One region of the Streptomyces sp. NBC_01689 genome, then DNA from elsewhere that is predicted to be linked to it. Evidence: riboswitches for the same ligand, from Rfam matches in the RefSeq annotation. Region 1 holds a riboswitch; each other region holds the start of a gene.
The links. A riboswitch is a leader RNA that binds a small molecule or an ion and turns the genes downstream of it on or off. The one in region 1 is predicted to bind cobalamin.
Positions count from the first base shown of each region.

Region 2: it holds a riboswitch for cobalamin, as region 1 does, so the genes downstream of both, OG776_RS36420 ((2Fe-2S) ferredoxin domain-containing protein) here and OG776_RS31210 (cobalamin biosynthesis protein) in region 1, are expected to answer to the same signal.
Region 3: it holds a riboswitch for cobalamin, as region 1 does, so the genes downstream of both, OG776_RS03115 (CbtB domain-containing protein) here and OG776_RS31210 (cobalamin biosynthesis protein) in region 1, are expected to answer to the same signal.

Region 1 covers NZ_CP109592.1:7,303,742-7,311,248, forward strand. The annotation lists gene OG776_RS31205 (cobyric acid synthase) at 1-1,224, opposite strand, end outside; gene OG776_RS31210 (cobalamin biosynthesis protein) at 1,221-2,192, opposite strand; cobalamin riboswitch at 2,300-2,440, opposite strand; gene OG776_RS31215 (hypothetical protein) at 2,629-2,853, opposite strand; gene OG776_RS31220 (inorganic phosphate transporter) at 2,866-4,107, opposite strand; gene OG776_RS31225 (lysozyme) at 4,286-5,074, opposite strand; gene OG776_RS31230 (class II aldolase/adducin family protein) at 5,246-5,974, shown strand; gene OG776_RS31235 (alpha/beta hydrolase family protein) at 6,161-7,288, shown strand.
Region 2 covers NZ_CP109592.1:8,477,974-8,485,480, reverse strand. The annotation lists gene OG776_RS36425 (glycosyl hydrolase family 28-related protein) at 1-1,192, opposite strand, end outside; gene OG776_RS36420 ((2Fe-2S) ferredoxin domain-containing protein) at 1,832-2,194, opposite strand; cobalamin riboswitch at 2,405-2,593, opposite strand; gene OG776_RS36415 (helix-turn-helix transcriptional regulator) at 2,898-3,290, shown strand; gene OG776_RS36410 (VOC family protein) at 3,310-3,942, opposite strand; gene OG776_RS36405 (GNAT family N-acetyltransferase) at 4,043-4,669, opposite strand; gene OG776_RS36400 (CHRD domain-containing protein) at 4,977-5,990, shown strand; gene OG776_RS36395 (SDR family oxidoreductase) at 6,269-7,072, shown strand; gene OG776_RS36390 (PIG-L family deacetylase) at 7,351-7,507, opposite strand, start outside.
Region 3 covers NZ_CP109592.1:779,710-787,216, forward strand. The annotation lists gene chvE (multiple monosaccharide ABC transporter substrate-binding protein) at 1-81, opposite strand, end outside; one part of gene OG776_RS03105 (IS5 family transposase) at 1,564-1,942, shown strand; one part of gene OG776_RS03105 (IS5 family transposase) at 1,942-2,399, shown strand; gene OG776_RS03110 (CbtA family protein) at 3,054-3,809, opposite strand; gene OG776_RS03115 (CbtB domain-containing protein) at 3,829-4,044, opposite strand; cobalamin riboswitch at 4,080-4,225, opposite strand; gene OG776_RS03120 (enoyl-CoA hydratase/isomerase family protein) at 4,504-5,607, opposite strand; gene OG776_RS03125 (multicopper oxidase family protein) at 6,000-7,507, opposite strand, start outside.

The sequences.
Region 1 (7,507 bases):
TTCGCCACCGGTCACCTCGGCGACGCCGTGATGGATCTCGTACCCCTCGACGGGTTCGCCGAGCGCCTCGCCGGACGGGCGGGCGAGGGTCTTCTCGCGTGCGAAACGCACCCGCACCGGGAGCAGTCCGAGACCCTCGACGGCGCCTTCCCGGGACTCCACCTCGTCCTCGATGAGTTCGCCGAGGATCTGGAAGCCGCCGCAGATCCCGAGCACGGGACGGCCGTCCCGCGCCCGGCGCCGGACGGCCTCCGCGAGCCCGCGTTCCCGCAGCCAGCGCAGCGCCGCCACCGTGCCCCGGGTGCCGGGAAGGACGACGAGGTCGGCGTCGGCCAGTTCCGCGGGCCGGTCCACGAACCGTACGACCACGCCGGGTTCGGCGGCCAGGGCGTCCAGGTCCGTGAAGTTGGACATGAGGGGGACCGCGCAGACCGCGACGCGCAGGACGTCCTCGCCGACCGGTCCGGCGACCGCCGACTCCCGTACGGCACCCCGCAGGGAGACCGCCATCCCGTCCTCCTCGTCGATCCCCAGACCGTGCCGGAAGGGCAGGACCCCGTACGTACGGCGTCCGGTGAGGTCCTCGAGCATGTCGAGCCCGGGTTCCAGCAGGGACACGTCGCCGCGGAACTTGTTGACCAGGAACCCGGCGACGAGCCGCTGGTCCTCGGGGGACAACAGCGCGACTGTCCCGAAGAACGAGGCGAACACACCGCCGCGGTCGATGTCACCGACGACGAGCACCGGCAGCCCCGCGTTGCGGGCGATCCCCATGTTCACGATGTCGGTCCGCCGCAGATTGATCTCGGCAGGACTGCCGGCCCCCTCACAGATCACCGCGTCATACGTGCCCCGCAACTCGGCGAGGCAGTCCAGCACGGTGCCCAGGAGCTGTTGTTGGCGGCCGCCGTGGTAGCCGCGGGCGGTCATCTCGCCCACCGGTCTGCCCATCAGCACGACCTGACTGCTGCGGTCGCTGCCCGGCTTGAGCAGCACGGGATTCATGAGCGCGGTCGGTTCCACCCGGGCGGCCTGCGCCTGCATGGCCTGCGCGCGCCCGATCTCCGCACCCCCGCGGGTCACGAAGGAGTTCAGGGACATGTTCTGCGCCTTGAAGGGCGCGACCTTGACGCCCTGCCGCACCAGCCACCGGCAGATCCCCGCCGTCACGACGCTCTTGCCGGCGTCCGAGGTGGTGCCGGCGACGAGAAGACCGCCGCTCATGTCGTACGCCCCTTCGGGAGAGGTCCGCCGGCGCGCACGCGCCCGGCCAGCAGTCGCCCCGCGGCACTCACGCCGAGGGCGAGCCAGCCGACGCGCCGCGAGAGCCGTACGGCACGTTCGATGTCGGCGACGTGCACGGGACGCCCGCCGCCGTTGAGGACGGGCCGGTGCTCGACCCGGCCCGCGTACGAGAGGGTCCCGCCGAGCCGCACCCCGAGGGAGCCCGCGAACGAGGCTTCCACCGGACCGGCGTTGGGGCTCGGGTGCCGGCGGGCGTCGGCGCGCCAGGCGCGTGCCGCCCCGCGCGGGTCGCCGCCGGCGACCGTGGCGAGCGCCGCGGTCAGCCGCGCGCCCGGCCAGCCGGCGACGTCGTCGAGGCGCGCGGAGGCCCAGCCGTAGCGCAGGTATCTGGCGGATCTGTGCCCCACCATGGCGTCCAGCGTGTTGACGGCACGGAACGCGACCAGTCCGGGCACCCCGCCGACGGCGCCCCACACCAGGGCGCCCACCACGGCGTCGGAGGTGTTCTCGGCGACGGACTCGACGACCGCCCGCGCGATGCCGTCGCGGTCCAGTGCCTGCGGGTCGCGTCCGCACAGGTGCGGCAGCCGGGCGCGGGCGGCCTCGACGTCGCCGGCGCCGAGCGCGGCACCGATCGCCCGTGCCTCGCGCCCGAGGGAGGTGCCCCCGACGACGGCCCAAGTGGCGGCGGCCGTCAGGGCGATGGAAGCGGCGGGGGAACGGCGTACGCCACGGCTCGCGAGCGCGGCGAGGACTCCGGCGCCTCCGGCGCAGACGGTGGTGTGCAGCGCTCCCCACCCGCGGTGGTCGCGCCACAGCAACCGCTCCACGGCTCCCGCGGTCCGTCCGAACACGGCGACCGGATGGCCCCGGCGGGGATCGCCGAGCAGCAGGTCGCCGAGGAGGCCCGCGCCGGCGCCGTACGCGAAGACGCGATCGGCACGCACGGGGTCAGCCGGCCGTGCGGTGGAGCGTGACCCTCGTACTCAGCAATACCGGCAACGGGCAGCCGCGCATGGCGATATGTCCTCACTCAGGGTGTCCACGCCCTGGTTCGACGAGACCGGCGCTGAGAGTTCCTGGCTCCCGGGGAGTTCTCTCCCCGGTCACAGTGGCGGGACCGCGCCGGATTCTCACCGGCTTCCTCTTCTGTCGCCGTACTTGGCCCCGGCAGTCCACCACGGGTCGCGGGACCCGTCAACTTGCCGTTGACCTGCGAGGGGAGAGTGTGCGAAGGCCCACACGGCGCGGGGCGGGGGAGGACGTGCGCACGGGGTGCGGGAGGGCGTACACGTGGGGTGCGGGACGTCGCTCCGTCCCGCACCCCAGGTGAAGTGCCGCCCGTTTCGGGCTGTTTACCGGCGCGCCGTCACCGGCGCCCGGTCACTTGCCGACGATGAGATAGATCCCGTAGGCCACCGCCGCGGCGCACGCGGCGAAGCACACGTACGCGCCGGTGACCGCGAGAGCGGCCGAACCGCCCCGGGCGGGCGCGGACTCACGCTTGGTGAGGCCGACGATGCCGAGGGTGAAGAGGCCGACGAGGGCCACGGTGACCACGAGGCTGACTCCGAAGACGGAGGCGAGGGCTGCCCAGTCGATGTTCATGGGGTTCTGTCCTTACACCGTGGCCGGGCGGGTGGGCTCCGCGTCCGGGGCCGGGATGGTGGTCTTCAGATCACCGGACAGGTCTCCGGTGACGGGGCCCGCGGGCGGCGGGGTGACCGCGGCCATCGCGGTGGTGACGACGCCGGCCGGCTCGGTGGCCTCGTTGACGTTGTCGACGGTGACCGGCTGGCGGCGGGACAGCGTCCAGATGACGCCGGCGCCGGCGACCAGGAGCGCGCCGGTGAGGACGATGCCCCAGGTGCCCTGCTTGGTCAGGAACTCGGCCGCGGCACCGGCCAGTCCGGCGGCCGGCAGGGTCAGGCCCCAGGCGACGAACATCCGGGTCGCGGTCGACCAGCGGACGACCCCGCCCTTGCGGCCGAGACCCGAGCCCATCACGGCACCCGAGCAGACCTGGGTGGTGGAGAGGGAGAAGCCGATGTGGGAGGAGGCCAGGATGGCCGTCGCGGCGCTGGTCTGGGCGGCGAAGCCCTGCTGCGGCGCGAGGTCGGTCAGCCCCTTGCCCATCGTGCGGATGATGCGCCAGCCGCCCAGGTAGGTGCCGAGCGCGATGGCGGTACCGGCCGAGACGATGACCCAGGTGGGAGGGTTCGAGCCGGGGGCGATCACGCCGCCGGTGACCAGGGCGAGGGTGATGATGCCCATCGTCTTCTGCGCGTCGTTCGTGCCGTGCGCCAGCGAGACCAGACCGGCGGAGGCGATCTGGCCGGCGCGGTACCCCTTGGCGGTGGCCCGCTGGTCGGCGCGGCCGCCGATCCGGTAGGTCAGCCGGGTGGCCAGCATCGCGGCGAGTCCGGCCACGACGGGCGCGGCGACCGCGGGGATCAGGACCTTGGTGACGACGGTCGAGCCGTTCACCGACGACCAGCCGGCGGACATGACCGCGGCGCCTATCAGGCCGCCGAACAGGGCGTGGGAGGAGCTGGAGGGCAGACCCAGGAGCCAGGTCAGCAGATTCCAGAGGATGGCGCCGACGAGCGCCGCGAAGATCACTTCGGTGCGGATGCCCTCTTCGTTGATGAGTCCACCGGAGATCGTCTTGGCGACCTCCACGGAGAGGAACGCACCGACGAGGTTCAGCACGGCGGACATGGCCACCGCCGTCTTGGGCTTCAGAGCGCCGGTCGAGATGGTCGTCGCCATCGCGTTGGCAGTGTCGTGGAAACCGTTCGTGAAATCGAACACGAGAGCGGTGACGATCACGATTCCGAGGAGGAGCGTGATGTGTTCCATTTACCCAGGCTTCTGTTTGACGTCAGTGGCACGTGGACCGTAGGCAACCTGAGTGAACGGAAGATGAACTGAGGCGGGCTTAGGGGTGTATCCAACCGCGGATCCGCCCTCCGTTTGCCTCCGGGGGAGGTGAGGGTCGGGACCCTTGGTTCGAACGAAGGCGGAATAGCGGGCTCCGCTAGCCCTTCGCGAGCCTCTTCAGCCGGCTCGTGGACCCGTTGAAGAGATTCTGGTCACCCGGCAGGGCGCCGTGGTTGTCGTACTGCCAGAACGTCCACGCCGACCAGCCGCCCGGCAGCACGCCGATGTCCGACGAGTCGTAGCGGGCCAGCCAGAGCGCGTGGTCCGCGGCGAAGGCGCGGCTGTCCCCGGTGCACGTGGTCCACCAGTGCGCGGTCGTGTAGATCACCGGGCGTCGGCCCGTGTACCGCTCCACCTCGTCGCTGAAGTCCTGGATCCAGCGCACCAGCCGGGTCTTGCCCATGCCGTAACACTTGTGCCTGCTGTACGGGTTGTACTCGATGTCGAGCGCGGGTGGCAGTGTCCGGCCGTCGGGCTGCCAGTCGCCTCCGTTGCGCATGAAGTACGCGGCTTGGGTGGTTCCGGACGATTTGTTCGGAATTGCGAAATGGTAGGCGCCGCGGAGGAGTCCCGCGTCGAGCGCCCCGTTGTACTGCTGGTCGAAGTAGGGGTTGCGATAGGTGTGGGACTCGGTGGCCTTCACGTAGACGAACCGGGCGCCCCTCTCCCTGACGCTCTGCCAGTCGACGTTCTTCTGGTGCGAGGAGACGTCGTGGCCCCTCGGTGCGTCGGCCGCCTCGGCGGGCGCGCCGGTCAGCGCCGGTGCGGTGAAGGCGAGTGTCGTCAGGGCGGAGGCGGCGGCGAGGGCGAGGGTGAGGGTGTGGGCGCGGCGGCGGAGCGGCCCGCGGCCGCGGGCCGGGCGGCCCCCCGGAACGGCGTTCTGCACGGTGGATCCCCCAGGGGTCAGTGGAGGATCATTCAATGCACGCCGGTCGCCGACCCATCACTTTAAAATGCTGATCTGTCCATATATAAACCCTTATGGGCTTACGTCTTTCACTCCTGAAGCGCCCTGGCCCGCCACCCGGTCGGCGTCCGCCCTGACAGGATCGCGGTCATGACGGAGCGACGGCGGGGCGGGCGGGACGCGGAAGTGGGTGCGCACGGCGCGCGGACTCCGGAGGTGGTGGACGCGTGGGACGAACTCGTCGCGACGGCCCGCCGGACGGTCGCCGACGGCCTGGTCGTCGGAACCTCGGGCAACGTCTCGGTGCGGGTCGGCGACACGGTCCTGGTCACGCCGACCGGTGTGCCCTACGGCCGGCTCGCGCCGGGCGACGTCGTCGGGGTGGACCTCGACGGCCGGCAGACCCTCGGTTCCCTCTGTCCGACCAGTGAACTGCCGATGCATCTGGCGGTCTACCGCGCCACCGACGCGCGCGCCGTCGTCCACACCCACGCCGCGCACGCGACGGCGGTGTCGACGCTCGTGACCGAACTCCCGCTGATCCACTACATGGCGGGCGCTCTCGGTGGCCCTGTCCGAGTCGCCCCTTATGCGACCTATGGGACTCCCGAGCTGGCCGAGAACATGCTGCGGGCGCTGGCCGGACGTACGGCCTGTCTCCTCCAGAACCACGGCACCCTCGCCCACGGAGCCTCCCTGGACCAGGCGTACGACCGCACCGCCCAGCTGGAGTGGATGTCCCGCGTCTGGCTCCTGGCCTCGTCCGTACCGGGACTGTCGCCGACGCTTCTGACGCGGGCGCAGCTGGCGCAGGCGGGGGAGCGGCTGCGGGGGTACGGCCAGCCCGGCCCGGACACGGACGGCGTCCGCGCCCCCTGACCCGACCACGGCGCCGCGCCGCGCCGCGACGGCGCACGCCGCCACGGTCCGGTCTCCGCGCGTCCGGTGCCCGCCGGAGGGGGCTTCGGCGGCGGCCCGCCGGCCTGTGCCGCCGCGCCCCGGCGACCGAGCCGTCGGTGCGCGCTCCCACTGGCCGACATCGGGATGCGCCGTGAGACTGGGACCGTGCGTACTGCCAAAGCGACGGCCGCGGCCGTCACCGTAGCCCTGGCCGCGAGCGCGGCCTCCGTGGCGGTGGGACGGTTCGCCAGCGACGCCGCGCTCAAGGCGCCGCCCGGCAGGCCCCTGCCCACCGAGCCCCGGCTCACCGTGCACGCCACGGCCCCGGGCCGCGTCACGCTCACCCGCGCGCTGGCCTCCCGGCGGCCGGGGACGTACGGACTCGCCGGCGACGGCTCCCACGCGGTCGTCGGCCCGGTCCTGGAGGACGCGCCCCACAGCGCCGACACCGTCGTACGCCGCCTCGAACGCGTGACCCACGGCACCCTGCGGCCCGGCGACCGGGTCTGGCTCACCCCGAACCTGTACGTCGGCAACCCGGGCACCGCTCTCGGCCTCGAACACGCCGACGTGGACGTGCCCGGCGAGCTCGGCCCGCTGCCCGCCTGGTTCGTGCCCGGCGTCCGCGACACCTGGGTGATCACCGTGCACGGCCTGGGCGCCACCCGGGAACTGCCGATGAACGTGATGGAGTTCCTGCACCGCAGCCGGCTCCCCGTCCTCGACCTCGCCTACCGGGGAGACGTCGGCGCGCCCCGTCCCCCGGACGGCCTCGGCCACCTCGGCGAGACCGAGTGGCGCGACCTGGACGCCGCGCTGCGCTACGCGGTCCGCTACGGCGCCGCCCAGGTCGTCCTGTACGGCTGGTCCACCGGCGCCACCATGGCCCTGCGGACCGCCGCCCACTCCGCCCTGCGGGACCGGGTCGCCGGGCTGATCCTGGACTCTCCCGTCCTCGACTGGGAGGCCACGCTGCGCGCCCTCGCCGGTGCCCGCCACACCCCGAGGGCCCTGCTGCCGCTCGCGGTCCGGGCCGCCCAGGGCCGCACCGGACTGCACGGCGACCGCGTCCGGCAGGCCGCCGACCCCGACCGGCTCGCCGTGCCGGCACTGGTGGTGCACGGCCCGGACGACGTCATCGCCCCGTGGGGCCCCTCGCGCCGTCTCGCCCGGAGCCGCCCGGACCTGGTCACCCTGCACACCGTCTCGGGAGCCCCGCACGGTGCCCTGTGGAACGCCGACCCCACGGAGTACGAAGAGGTCCTGCGCCGCTTCCTGACGCCCTTGATGTAGACGCCCTCGATGTGGACGCCCTCGATGTGGACGCACCTGACAGGGCGGCCCGGCCGGACGTACGGAGCCCCGCCCCCGTCTCGTGAAGTCACGCCGGTGTGCGGGGCCGGTCCCTGTTCGCGGCGGCGGCCCCGGGAGCGGACCGCCGTTCCCGACCCCGGTGTCCGGGCAGCACCGCCGCTCCCGAGGTCCGGCCCCGTCCTTCCGTGCCGCCGGGGC
Region 2 (7,507 bases), 1.2 Mb from region 1:
TCAGCGCCCCGCCGACGGCGTTGACCTGATCGGTGTCGACGCGCTCGCGGACGTCGCCCTCGACGGCGAACCCGGACAGGTGGACGTCGTGACTGCCGCCGTCCGCCGCGTCCTTGCCGTAGAAACCGACACCGGTGTGGACGGAGCCGTCGGGGGCCGGGGTATCGAGGGTGACCTGGTGCCCCCTGACCACCGTGTACCAGCTGCCCGCTCCGACGATCGTCACGTCGTCCACGACGATGTGACGGTTCACCTGGTAGGTGCCCGGCGGCAGGTACACCTTGAGGTGCCGCTTCTTCGCGTAGGCGACCGCCCGGTCGAACGCGTCGCCCGCGTCGCGCCGGCCGGTGGGGTCGGCGCCGAACGCGAGGACGTTCGCCGCGCGCGCCTCGACGTGCGGCGCGCCGACGAGTTGGGTGTCGAGCAGGTCGATCACGGTCCAGGCGGCGGCGCCGCCCTTGGGCGCGGTGAGGCGGACGGTGTCCCCCGCCGCGTACCGCTTGCCGAGCAACAGCCGCTGCTCGTCGTAGAAGTGGCTGGGCCGGAACGGTTTGTCGACGGTGGGTGCCGGAGTGGTGGAGGCCGGCACGCAGCCGCACTCGGTGATCCACCAGTCCGGGTGCAGCAGGTCGGCCCGGGGGTCGTTGGTGAACGGGTACTGGTTGTAGAGCCACGAGTAGCGCGAGGTGAGCGTCATCGTGGAGCGGTGCCTGCCGTCGACGGAGACGTCCAGGGGCGCGGTGATGCCGCCGCCTTCGGGGGCGTCGGGGATGCTGTAGCGCACGGTCAGGGCGTTGGCGGCGCGCGGCAGCGTGAACTCGACGTACTGGCCCGGCTTCAGGCGTACGGCGGTCCGGCCGGAGGCTTCCGAGGGCAGGGTGTAGGCGGTGCGGTCGGGCCCTATGACGGTGCCGTCGGTCGCCGCGTTCTCCGCCTCCTGTTCGGCGAAGTCCACGGCCGCGCCGCGCCCCGCCACCAGCGCCGGGTCGAGCGCGGCCCGGGTGACCACCGGGGTTCCCCCGCCACCGCCGTGCCCGCCGGACCCGGGCGCCGCGAGCGCCGCCGGGACCGGTGCGGTGAGTGTGAGCACGAGTCCGGCGGCCGCCGCCGTCACCACCGTGGCGATCCTGGCCGGTCTCCGTGGCCGGCTGCGGACCCGCTCCGCCGCCGCGCGCGTGCTGTACCGCGACATCAGATTCTCGTTTCTCTCGGAACGGACGAACGAGGACGGATGGGGGGTGAGCACGGTCGAGCGGGGGTCGGGCGGAGCCGGGCCGACGGAGCGGGCGAGGACGCTGGGTCCGCTCTGCGGGCCGAAGGGGGAGGAGCGGACCGTGCCGGTGCGGTGACAGTAGGGCGTCCGCGGGCGCCCGGACAAGACACCGGACGCGTCTTTCCAACTTCCCGTAGGAATCCTGCGTTGTTTCATCGATTTCTTGCAGTACCCGAGCCACCGGGGACACTCTCGGAGGTCCATCGGGGACACTCACGGAGGAGGACACGCGCGGGACGACGATGCCTCGCCGCGCTCGCCACCGCCGCGCGCGGAGAAGGTTCTCCCACTGCCGGGCGGCGATGGCCTCGCGGATGCCCACCCGAGGTTCAGCGTGAACGGGCGGTGGCCGACGCCGTTCCACGACCTCTCGGCGGCAGCAGCGGCCCACCCTGGTCGGGCGCCACCTGCCACGGGCCGGAGGAGAACGACAGCCGCCCGTCATACGGGAGTTCGATGTCGAGCCAGTCGCGCGGAAGTGCGGCGCAGTCGACCTCCATCGCGAGGGCCCGTGCGCCGGTCGCCGGGCCGACCGGCGACCGGAACACCGCGGAGCGCTCAGGCGCCGCCGAACCGCGGCCGGGGCACGGGGCGTCGCCGGGGCGGGGTGAAGGTGTACAGATCGAGGATGTCCGGGCACGGCGCGATCCCGGGTCCGCCGGCCCGCACCCAGGTGTTGATGTCCTCCGTCGCGTCACGGTCGTTGACCAGTCCGAGCCAGACCGGCCGCCCACCGGCCGCGCGCCCGGCCGAGGAGGGCTGCACGACGATCACATTGGCCTGATCGCACACGTCCAGACAGGTCGAGACCCTTACGGGAGCGGCCTCCGCGAGGCGCGACGTCTGCGCGCCGTGGTCGACGCCGGTCACCTTGGGACTGCCGCAACAGCAGTCCCGGCACACGACGATCCGGCACGGCACGGAGCCGACCGCGGCCGCCTCCGTCGTCGCCCGGTCCGCTGCTCCCCGGTCGGCTGTTCTCCCGTCCGCGGGACGCCGGTCCGCGGGCCCTTCGTCCGCGGACCCCTCCTCCGTGGATCCCGGTCCGGCCGGGGTGCCGACCGTCTCGTCAACTGGCCCGGTGGGCATGCCGGATCGTCCTCCTGCCCGGGGAAGTCCGCCCCGGTCCGTCGTCGAGGAGGCGACCGCGTGAGTCTCTGGCTCTCGGTTCGCCGCTCACCCGGGCCTTCGCACCCGTGGGGGGGCGGTGGCCTGTCGGGGATCGGGTCGCCGATCACAGTGGCGGGACCGCGCCGGATTCACACCGGCTTCCTCGTTCCGCCGTCGCCTTGTCGCCGCCCATCATCGCATCAGGGCGAAGCCGTCTTGCGTGGGGGAACGCGCCTGGCCCGGAGCCGTCGAAGCCCTGGTCTCGGGCCGGCTCGGCGCACCCCTCGGGCCGCTCGCGAGCGGCCTCCGTCCGCCGGCCGTCGACGGGCGGCGGACAGCGGACGGCGGGCCGAGGGATCAGCACATCAAACGAGGCGGCCGCGGGGTCGTGACCTCCCCGGTCCGCGCGCTCCCCGCCCCTCCGCGGTGGTGCCGGTCAGGCGGCGGGCAGGTCGGTCGCGGCCGAGGATTCCTTCTGCGTCTCCCGTTCGGCCAGGCGCTCGGTCAGGGCGTCGTGCAGGAACCTGTAGGAGTCGCTTCCCAGGACCCATCGGCTCGGGGCGGGGAAGAGCCCGTACCCGGCGTTGTTCACGGCGACGTCGATCCGGCCCAGGGTTCCGCGAACACCTGTTCCACCACCCGGCGAACCGCGGCCGAACTCCGCGCGGCGGGGGGAACGACGCCGCGGACCGAACCCGGTGCCGTCGACCGGCTCACTCCGCAGGAGTTCCAGATCGCCACACTGATCTCACAGGGCCTGACCAATCCGCAGATCGCGGACCAGCTCTTCCTGAGCCCGCGCACGATCGACTATCACCTGCACAAGGTGTTCGCGAAGCTGCACCTCACCTCGCGCACCCAGCTCGTCCGCGACGGACTGCCACACCTGGCGGACCCCGCCTCCTGACCCGTGCCCCTCCGCCGGCTCAAGCGGTGGCCGGCAGAGGGACGTCGGCTTCCCATACGAACCCGTCCGGGTCGGTGAACGGGCCGGTGGCGCCCGCGAGGACGATCCGGTGCGATCCGGTGCCGTCGGCGGGGACACCCGCGTCCTTGGCGAGAGCGCTGCGCTTGTACAGGGCCGGCTTGACGGAACCCGGCCCGGCGACGAACTCCACGTACTTGCCGCCGAAGCTCTTCCCGACGGTGAGGCCCCGCTCCACGTAGAACCGCTTGGCGGCCTTGACGTCCTCGACGCCCAGCAGGAGGACGAGTTCGTCGAAGGCGCGGGTGACCGGGCCCGTGTCCTTCTTCGCCGACGTCGCGATCTTCCAGATCGTGCCGTCCGGGGCCTGGACGACGCCGCCGTAGCCCCACAGCGACTTCGCGGTGGGCTTCAGGGCGGTGGCGCCCGCTTCCAGGGCCGCGTCGACCAGGGCGTCGACGTTGCCCGGCTGGGACACCACCAGGGACAGGGTGAACCCGCGGAACCCCGTCGTGGGTGACTGCGAGTCACGCAGGCGCACCTGCGACGGCTCCAGTCCGAAGGCGGTGGAGTAGAAGCGGGCGGCGGCCGTGGTGTCGGCCACCTCGAGGGTCACGGAATCGATGGACTTCATGACCTCGACGGTAGGGGCCGCCGGGCCACCGGCGCTTCTCGAAAACTGCCCGGTCCTGGATCCGGCCGTTCGGGCCCGCTCTCTCCCCCGCCGCCGGTGGTCAGCCGTGCCGGCGGAGGTCCAGCATGAAGAAGACCTTGTCGTAGCGGTGTTCACCGACCGCGACGAAGCGGGGCAGACGGCCGTATTCGGTGAAGCCCAGCGAACGGTAGAGGTGCAGGGCTCCGGTGTTGTCGCCGCGGGCGTCCAGGGTGAGGACCTCGATGCCCGCCGCCCGGGCGTCGGCGACGAGCGCGGTGGTCAGTGCCCGGCCCACGCCCCGGCCGTGGGCGGCTGCGTCCACCGCGATCTTCTCCAGGTCGGCGTGCGGCCGGTGGGTCGGCCGGGCGTAGCGGAGCCAGTACCCCAGCCCGACGAGCCGGCGGCCGAGGTACGCGGCTCGCAGGGCGGCGTCCCCGTTCCGCGCCGCGGTCATGACGTGTCCCAGCAGCTCCGCCACCTCGTCCGGCGACGGCGGTTCGACCCAGCCCAGCGCGGCACCTCCGGCGACCAGGTCCGCCAGGATCCGGTGGGCCGACTCCGCGAACCCGGCCGCGCGTTCCGGATCGGCGGCCAGTTCCCTGGCGTCCCGGATGACGGGCTCGGTGTGCGCACCGCCGGTTTGCTCACCGCCGGTGTGCTCATCGCCGTCGCCGGTGTGCTCACCGCTTGTCAGGGCCGCGTCCATGGCGAAAGCCTAACCAGTCCGACGTCCGGCCCCGATCCCGCGCTCGACCGGAGCGCACGGTCCACGTCCGTCGCCCGCCCCCGCGTTCCCGGCCGGGCGGGCAGGCGGGCCGTCCGTCCTCGTGGCGTGGCTGTCCGGGCACGGGAACCCGGGCGGATGTCAAGATCGTGTCCGCAGTGATCCCGTCTCTTCTCAGGCCTGTCTCAGGACTGTCATCGGCTGAGGAAGCGGCGCGGGTGCCCCGTGATGAAGGGAGAACGACCGCGGATCCTCCGCGGATCGGCTATCACGGGGAGAACGACCCAGCATGTTGAAGCGTTTCGCCACCATCGCGATGACCGCCGTCACCGGCACCCTGCTGCTGACCGCCTGCAACGGCGAGGACGGCGCCGCCGACGCGAACGTCGGCCACCCCGCCGCGGGTTCGGCCCAGCACTCGGGTGCGGCACAGGCCGCGGGTGTCATCGGCCGCTACTCCAAGGACACTCCGGGGGCGAGGTACTTCACCTCGGTCCTGACGGGTGACAACGAGGTGCCGGTGAAGGGCAAGCCGGCCGTGGGTGACAAGGACGGCACCGCGCTGGCCCTCATGCGCATCCAGGGCGACGAGGTCTCCTTCGCCTTCGCCTGGACCGGCACCGCGACCCCGACCATGGCCCACCTCCACCAGGGAGCACGCGGTACCAACGGAGACATCAAGATCCCGTTCTTCATGGAGAAGCTCAAGGACGGCGGCCCGTTCGTGTTCGGCAGCGTGAAGATCACCGACGCGCGGCTGCTGAACACCATCAAGGCCCACCCCGACCAGTTCTACTTCAACCTCCACACCGGCGAGTTCCCCGGCGGCGCGGTCCGCGGCCAGGCGATCGCCCTGCCCGGAGCCGTCTCGCTGCCCGACGCCATCCGCCACTCCGCGCTCGCGGGCGTGGTCAAGGGAGCGCAGGTCTACGCCTGCACGAAGCAGGACGACGGCACCTACGCCTTCACCCAGGACAACGTCGACGCCACCCTCCAGGGCCACATCCAGCACAGCTTCGCCCAGCACGGCCCCGCCGGCCCCCCGCAGTGGATCGCACCCGACCACTCCTCGGTGACCGGAACCGTCCTCAACAAGTTCGACAACGGCCCCGGCAACATCCCCCAACTCCTCCTCCGCGCCCACCAGACCGGCAAGAACGAGGGACTCCTCGCCAAGACCACCACCGTCCTGCGTCTCAACACCCACGGCGGCGTCGCCCCCACCGGCACCTGCAACCCCACCACCCACCGCACTGCCCGCGTCCCCTACACCGCCGACTACCTCTTCCTCGCCACCAAGTAAGGACATCCCACCCGTCTCCGCCCCCGCCGAGGTGGCGATGCGCGTCCCCCAGGGGCCCGCGTCGTCACCCGGGCGGGGCGGTCCGGGGCCGCGGGGCCCGGCCATGCGCGGCCCGGCCGGAGGAATCCGCCCGGCGGACACCGGCGTTGTCCTCGGGTGGTCCTCGCGTGCTCGCCGCACGGAGGGCCGGATGTGCGGGCGGTTCCCTCCCGTCGTCCTCCGTGGCGTCGCGGGAAGTCCGTTGACGTCACAGCGCCGTTGGTGAACCATTCCGGACCGTGACGACACACAGCGATCAGGACCGGCCGGCGCGGGACCGGGACCGTACGGGCGACCGTCCGCTCGCCCTGATCACCGGGGTGGGCCGCACGGCCGGGATCGGCGCGGGCATCGCCGGTCGGCTGGCCGCGTCGGGCTGGGACATCGCCTTCACCTACTGGACCCCCTACGACGACCGGATGAGCTGGGGCAGCGAGCCCGGCGCGGCCGACGTGATCAGCCGTACCCTCATCGGGCACGGCGCGGCCGTCACCGCGGTCGAGGCGGATCTCGCCGACCCGGACACCCCGGCACGCGTCTTCGACGAGGTCGAGGAACGATCGGGCCGTGTCACCGCGCTGGTGATGAGCCACTGCGAGTCCGTCGACTCCGGGCTGCTGGACACCACCGTGGAGAGTTTCGACCGGCACTTCGCCGTCAACGCGCGCGCCACCTGGCTGCTCATCCGCGAGTTCGGACGCCGCTTCTCCGCGGAACGGGGAACCGGCCGGATCGTCGGCCTCACCAGTGATCACACGGTCGGCAACCTGCCCTACGGGGCGAGCAAGGGCGCCCTGGACCGCATCGTCCTGGCCGCCGCCCAGGAGTTCGCCCACCTCGGCGTGACCTCCAACGTGATCAATCCCGGACCGGTCGACACCGGGTGGATGTCCGCGGAGGACCGCGAGCACTGCCTGCGCGGCACCCCGGCCGGCCGGCTGGGCACTCCGCGGGACACCGGCCGCCTCGTGGACTTCCTGTGCTCAGGGGACGGCGAGTGGATCAACGGTCAGCTGCTGATGAGCAACGGCGGCTTCGCGTGACCGCTCCGCCGTCCGACGGCCAGGCGACAGCCGCTTGCGGGCGCCGAACGGCAAGGGACCCGCGACAGTTCGGACTCGCGCGCGGCCGGGCATCCGGCGCTCCGGCGCCTTGATCCGACGGCCGTGGCCCTCGCGCCGGGACGGTTCGTCCCCTCCTCGGCTCCGGCAGCCGCCTCCGACCTGTGGCGACGCACAACGGTGCCGGCCTCCCCCGTCGCCGTGTCGGTGCGGGGCCGGGGCGGCCGAAAAGACCTCCCCGGCCCAGGTCGGACGGGGGATCAGCGCAGTCCGGCGAAGAGGTCGTTCTCCGGCACGGCGGCTCCGGTGGTGTCCCTGACCCGGACGAAGGTCTCCATGCCCATCAGGTCGCCGAACCTCTCCTTGCCCATCTTGAGGAAGAAGATGTTCTCGCCCTGGCTGGCGTGCGCGGCCAGG
Region 3 (7,507 bases), 6.5 Mb from region 1:
GTCCTTGCCACAGGCGGACAGGGTGAGAGCGACGGAGACGGTTCCGGCGAGGGCGGCGAGGCCGGCTCTTCGGTTGCGCATGATGATCGATCCTTGTTCTTCTCGTCGTTGAGGAGATGACGGCATATCAGGTGACTGCGGAAAGGTATGAGGCCGGACGGAGGCGACCGCCACCGACGGGTTCCGAGCGCGACCCTCGGAACGGACGGAGGGAGATCCGTGGAGGCGGACACGGGCCGAACCTCACATGGAGCGGCATACACCGCGGTACGTCGGCTCGGCGGCCTCGCGGTTCGGCCCACGGCCGCCGAGGGCGCCACAACCCTTGGTTCATCACCACGGGCGTGGACTACCGGGGATTCCCCGCGAGATGACCGGTGGCCGGGTCGCTCGGCTTGAACGGGATTGGTGCTCAGAAGCCTCCGTGTCTCGCAGATTGCCGCTCGGTGCGCCGACGGCGCCCGGCACCGCCGGAGGCCTCGGCCCCGACGATCCCCCTACCGGCGTGCACCTCGGCGCATGTCGGCCCGCGCCACGGCACACCCCAGCCAGACGTGCGCCAACTTCATTGATGCGCAGGCCTGTTGCCCTTCACCGTTCGAAATATCGCCACGCATTCGGAACGTTGGCGTGACACTAGGTAGCGAGGATGCGGAGTGTCAACGGGGCAAACAGGTAACGATCCCGGTAAGGCTGTGGAGATCACCTTTGACCTCGGGCGGAACCTTTGTGGTGACGCCGGCCGGGCCCCCTCCCGGCAGGAGTAGCGGAATTCGGCGGGCGTCCGGCCCGGCCCGGCCGCGTGGCACGACACCTCCGCGGCCGCCGCTCCACCGCCGACGGGGTGACGCCGCCTCCTCGGCGGGCGCGTTCGCGCGATCATCCGCTTCGTTGTCCGGAAGACACGCGGCGGACGCTATGATCCGTGATCACGCGAACACGATCCGCGTCGGACATCGGTACGGCGCGCCGCTCCGGCCTGCGCGCTGCGCGCCGCGTCGCCGCCTGATCCTGGGGAGGGAGCATCCGTGCGACAGGTGACGACCGGCGACATCACCGGCGGTGCGGGCACCCGCCCGACCGCTCGACGACGATTCCCGAGCCGCCCGCCCCTCGGCCCACCGGGCGACATCCCCGGCCCACAGGCCGAGTTCGGCTGTCGGCACATCGACTGTGTCCGTGGCGTGTGCTCACGGCACGCGACAGGCCACCGGGTACAGGCGGCCGAACGGACCCCCGTTCTCGTCGCTCCTCGAACGGCAGCCGGGAGGAGGCGCGGCACAAGGCGGCCAGTCGGCGGCGTCCCACACCGGACCGACGCCGGCTGCCCCCGTCGGCCGGTCTTTCGGCCACCGCACGGACTGCCTGCCGCCGTACCGAGCCCCACTGCCGACATCCACACGGATCGCCGCACAGCTGCGCCGAGGTGCCGTCGCGGAACCGCTGTCCCTCCACCGTGTCGCCGCTCGGGGCCCGGCGGTTCCCGCCCCCGTGTCGACCGGGGTGCCGCATCCGCGTAAGAGGCCCTAACAGAAGCTGTTGATCATGTGACTTTCGGTTGGGATGGTCGTTGGTCTGGTCGTGGGAAAGCGTCAGTCGCGACCGTGGATCGTGTCGGATGAACTGTGGTCGCTCATCGAACCGTTGTTGCCCGTGCCGGCACCGAAGCTGGCGGAGGGCAGACCGCGTGTGCCGGACCGGCAGGCCCTGTGCGGGATCCTGTTCGTCCTGCACACCGGGATCCAATGGGAGTACCTGCCGCAGGAGTTGGGCTTCGGCTCGGGCATGACCTGCTGGCGGCGTCTGGCCGCCTGGAACGAGGCCGGAGTCTGGGACGCGCTGCATCTTGTGCTGCTGAAGAAGCTGCGGTCGAAGGACAAGCTGGACTGGTCGCGGGCGGTGATCGACTCCTCCCATGTCAGGGCAGCCCGACGCGGCCCAAAAGCGGACCCAGCCCGGTCGACCGCGCACGACCAGGCAGCAAGCACCACGTCCTGACCGACGCCCAAGGCATCCCCCTCGCCGTGTCGCTGACCGGCGGAAACCGCAACGACGTCACGCAGTTGCTCCCGTTGGTGGACAAGGTTCCGGCCGTGGCCGGACGCGTCGGCCGGCCCAGACGCCGCCCCGACGCACTACTCGCCGACCGCGGCTACGACCACGACAAGTACCGCCGCCTGCTATGGGACCGCGGCATTCGCCCGGTCATCGCCGAACGAGGTGTGGAACACGGCTCCGGCCTGGGCGTTTTCCGCTGGGTCGTCGAGAGGACCATCGCCTGGCTGCACGGCTTCCGCCGCCTACGCGTCCGCTGGGAACGACGAGACGACATCCACGAAGCCTTCCTCGGCCTCGCCACCTGCCTCATCACCCACCGCCACGTCCAACGCCTTTGTTAGGACCTCTAAGTCGTCGTCTCCGACCGACGGCCGTGTCGCCGCCCGCAGACCCGACCTGACGAGGACGGCGGGCTCTGGTCGCCAAGACCCTCGTGGACAGTGGTGCGACCCAACTGCCCACGGGCTCAGGTTTGTTCGTCGACGTCCGTCGTCCCGAGCAGTCGCTCGTCACCACAGGAGCCGAACAGGAGCCCACAGGAACGGCCCGTCGAGCAGGCACACGCGTCCGAGGCGGTTCGGCGGGTGCGCCACGTCCCCGCTGCCCCCCGCACTCCACACCGCGTGACGACGCGCCGCTGCCGCCCGGCGTCGGCACGATCGAGCCGTGACGATGGTGCGACCGCCGCAAAGGGCGGGTTCGCGCTCCGCACCACGACCCGCTGGTGAGGTGTGAGAACCGCCGCGGACGCCGTCCGGGGGACCAACAGGCCCCGCCCCGGCACCTCATGGACCGGGGCCCACTGGGACCCGTGAGCCGGTCACGGGTCGTCCGCTGTCGCGAGTGCCCACCCATCCGCACCCTCTCGCCGGACTGCGCGGAGACGCTCGGCAACAACGCCGGAGGGCCCCCGGACGGTACCGGGGGCCCTCCGCGCGGGGTCGTCCGCCGATGCCTCGGCGGTCCTCCCGGTGCGTCGACTCGGGTCGAAGGTGTCAGTGCGGTACGGGAGTTGCCCCCGCCGGAACGGCCGCCGGCCGCGGGACCAGCAGACGCTGCGCCAACTCGCCGAAGACCAGGCCGAATCCGGTCCACAGCGTGATCTGGATGGCGAGAGCCGAGGTACGGAACCGCCACAGCAGGGTGGCCGGGAAGTCCTTCGGCACCTCGTTGATGACCGGAAGGACCGCGAAGGCGATCCCGATCACGAGCGCGAAGAAGACGACCGCGGCGACGGTCGCGTGCCAGTTGCCCCATCGGGGTGCGAGTCGCTTGCCGAGGATCACCGCGGCGATCGCGAGCAGGACACTGAGCACCATCATCAGGAAGTACAGCGTCGTGCGCTTGCCGATGGTGTCGGGGTCGCCGACGGACGGCGGATTGGCCGGGTACTTCAGGAACGGCACGACGTACACGGCGACGAGCGCGCAGCCGGACAGCAGCAGCGCCGTCGCGCGCGGGCTGAAACGGCCCACGCGGCCGAGCGCGAAGCAGTACGCGAGGGCGGCGATGCCACCGAAGGCGACCCCGTAGATCAGCACACCGGTGGCGAGACCACCGGTGGACTGCAGGCTACGGCTGACGATCTCGACCTCGTGGCCGTGTGCCGGGGCATGGGCCTCTTCGAATCCGATGGCGTCGTCGACGCTGGGCTCACCCAGGAAGTAGGCGACGACGAGGGCCAGCACACCGGCGGCGAGGCCGGCGAGCATGCCCCGCACCAGAAGGTTTCTGACGGTTGCGGAGTTCATGGGTGCGCGGTGTCCCTCGTCAGTGGCAGGGGAAGCCGAGAAGGTGGCGGGCGTCGTGCACCCACTCGTGAACGTCCTCGCCGGAGACGACGGCGGTGGCGCCCTGTTCGGCGCCGACGAAGTAGAGCAGGACCAGCATCAGGATGCCGAAGAAGACCGCCCAGGGCACGATCGTGCCGATCGGCAGTTTGGCGGGGATCGGGGTGGCTGTCGGCGGAGCGACGGTCTGCGCCATGGCAGGACCTCCTCGGGAGTTCGCGTCCCATCTCGGTGGTGCACAGGACGACAGCTGCGGGTCTGACTTGAGAGATCCCCATGGAACGGGGACCTCGTTCACAGTGGCGCGACCGTGCCGGATTTCCACCGGCTTCCGCCATGCCGTCGTCGATATCGCACTGACCGTACCGCGTGCCGGGTTCACGGCCAAGACCGTCCCCTATGCCGTGATCTTCGTCTCGCCGGGCGGCGCGGACCGCCGTGACCTGTGGGTCAGCGGTCGGCGGAGCGGGCCGCCCGCCCCTCCGTCGCGGAGCTGAATGCCTGTCTCCGTCCGGTGGCCGTGAACTCCACGCCGGGGGTGCGCCGTTCGGGACGAGCCCCGTCGGCGTGGGGCGGCATGGTCACCCCACGCCGGTCGGCGGGACGGTCGGCGCGGAGCATGCCCTGCCCCGGTCTGTCGCACCCGGCGGCTCGGTCACCGAGGTGCCTCACCCGGGAAGTCGGCGCGGGAGAGGCCGAGTTCACGCGCGCCGATCGGCGCGAGGAAGCCGGCTACGTCCGCGTCGGTGACCTCGGCGAGCGTCGCCGGTGACCAGCGGGGGTCGCGGTCCTTGTCGATGAGCTGGGCGCGGACCCCCTCGACGAAGTCGGGCCGGGTGAGTGCCGCGCAGGAGACGCGGTACTCCTGGTCGAGCACCTTCTCCAGGGAACTGGCGCCGCGGGCCGCGCGCATCGCGGCGAGAGTGACCTTGAGCGCGGTGGGTGACCTGGTGAGCAGGGTCTCGGCCGCCTCCTTGGCCGCGCCGTCCCCGTGGTCCTGCAGGCGGGCGACGATCTCCTCGACGGTGTCGGCGGAGTAGCAGGCGTCGATCCAGTGCCGTGCCTCCGCGAGCACTCCGGCCGGCGCGGCCCCGGCGTGACGGTCCAGCACCTCCCGTACCGGCGCGTGCGCGAGCTCCTGGAGCAGCCGCGGCAGGGAGTCGGACGGCACGAAGTGGTCGGCCAGTCCGCACAGCAGGGCGTCACCCGCGCCGACCGCGTTTCCGGTCAGTGCCAGATGGGTGCCGAGTTCGCCGGGCGCGCGGGCGAGGAGAAAGGTGCCGCCCACGTCCGGAACGAAGCCGATGCCCGTCTCGGGCATCGCGATCCGGGAACGCTCGGTGGTGATCCGTACGCCGCCGTGGGCGGAGACCCCGACACCGCCGCCCATGACGATGCCGTCCATCACGGCGACATACGGTTTCGGGTAGCGCGCGATACGGGCGTTGAGCCGGTACTCGTCCCGCCAGAAGGCCGTCGAGGCCGTGCCGTCCCCGTGCCGGGCGTCGTCGTGGATGGCCCGGATGTCGCCGCCCGCGCACAGACCCCGCTCCCCCGCACCGGTCACCACGACGGCCCGCACGGCCGGGTCGTGTTCCCAGGCGGTGAGCGCGGAGTCGATGTGGCGCACCATGGTGTGGGTGAGGGCGTTGATCGCCCGGGGCCGGTTGAGCGTGAGGTACGCCGCGCGTCCCTCGGTGCGCAGGAGGACGGAGTCGTCGGTGCCGGTGGCCGCCCGGGCGTCCTGGGTGCCGGTCATCCGAAGACCTCCGCCGGGCCGCGGGCCGCGATAACGCGCATGATCTCGATGGTTCCTTCCAGGATCCGGGGACGTCGACGTTCAGCCTACGAGCAGGCGCGGACCGCGTTCCGCCGCGTCGGGACCGAGGAGGCCGCGGTCACGTTCGGCCCCGGCCCCGGGCCGCATGGACAACAGCTCGGACCGAGGCGGCCACGGCACGGTCCCGGCGTCCGCCGCCACGGCGGGCAGGGTTTCCGTGTCCGCGGCCATGGCATGCGCACATGTCTCCGCCCTCCGCGCGGATACGTATGCCGGTGTCGGCATGTCCCGGACCCTGCTCCCGGCCGGACGACCGGGAGCAGGCCGCCCCGTCACGAGAACCTGTGGAGCGGCCCTGTCCACCCGGCCCTCTACATCTTCATGCCGGAGTGCCCCGGCTCCTTCGCGCTCATCCCCATGTCACCGTTCATCCCCATCAACATGTCGTGGATGCCGTGGACGGCCGGAGGCATGATCACGAAGGGACGCATCATGCCCTCGTCCTCGTGGTCGAGGATGTGGCAGTGGTACATCACCTTGCCGGTCTGCCTCGCCAGCCGTCCGGCGACCGTGACCAGGGTGTTGGCGTTGACCGTGATGGTGTCCTTCCAGCCGGACTCCTCGGGTGCGACCGGCACGGCCGCACCCAGGGTGATCGGCTTCGTCGTCCGCCCGGCGGCGAAGTCCATGCCGGAGCCGTCCACCGTTCTCCGGTCCACGACCTGGAAGTTCATCAGGTGGATGTGCATCGGATGATAGATGGGCACCCCGGCCGGCGCGACGCTGACGAAGTGCCACTTCTCCCAGGTACCGGACGCCGCGAAGAACGACGTGGTGTCCTCGAACATGGTCCCCGTCCGCCGCAGCGTCCTGGTCCCGCCGGGCATGTCGATCTTCACGATCCCGCTGCCGGATGCCGTGTCGGCCGCGACCTCCCGCATCTCCCACAGCTGCGGCATGGCACCGGTCCTGTCGAAGGAGAGCACGACGAAGCGCTCGGTGGCGCCGTGCGGCACATCGGCCGCGGTGATCTTCCGGAAGGTGGGTGACAACGTTGTCGGCACCGTGTACGCGGCGCGAAGCCGGTTCTCGACACGGAACTGCATGACCTCCGGGAACGGGATCATGAAGTCGGGAAGCGCCGCGCCCACGGCCTGGCCCTCGATCGTGTTGACGAGCTTGAGCCGCCTGCCGGCGAAAGCGGCAAAGTCGATGACGACGTCGGCGCGTTCCGCCGGGGAGAGCGACAGTGTCTCGGCGATCGTCTGCGGCCTGCCCAGCAGACCCAGGTCGGTGCCGACCAGCTTCATGACGCCCCGGACGAGCTTGCCGGTGTCCTCGTCGACGACGGCCAGGCGGTAGACACGAGCGCCGGAGACGTTCACCAGACGCAGCCGGTAGGCTCGTGCCTCCACGTCGAGATACGGCCAGACGACCCCGTTGACCATCGTGAAGGGGTTGAGCGTGGCGAGCGCCGGGGGGATCGCGCCGGGCATCGGCGCGTCGGGGCCGCCGATGATGCGCTTGACGAGGATCTGCCCGGTGAGCCGCCCCTTGGCGTCCGTCTCGAAGTTGACGTCCTGGAGGGTGAGGGGAATCTCGTGGTCGCCCCGCGGCAGGTCGAGACGGGCCTCCTCCTTGTCGCGCACCATGTAGTTGCCGATGAGTCCGGCGGCGACATTCAACGAGGTCACGGACATGGCGTGGTCGTGGTAGAAGAGGTGCGCCGCCTCCTGGTCGTTGGCGTACTCGGCCAACTGCCCGTCGCCCGCGGTCACTCCGTATTCGGCGGCGCCGTCACTGAGGGCGTTCTGGTGTCCGCCGTGCACGTGGACCGTCGTCCACGCCGTCAGGGCGTCGACCTCGGGCCGGGCGAACC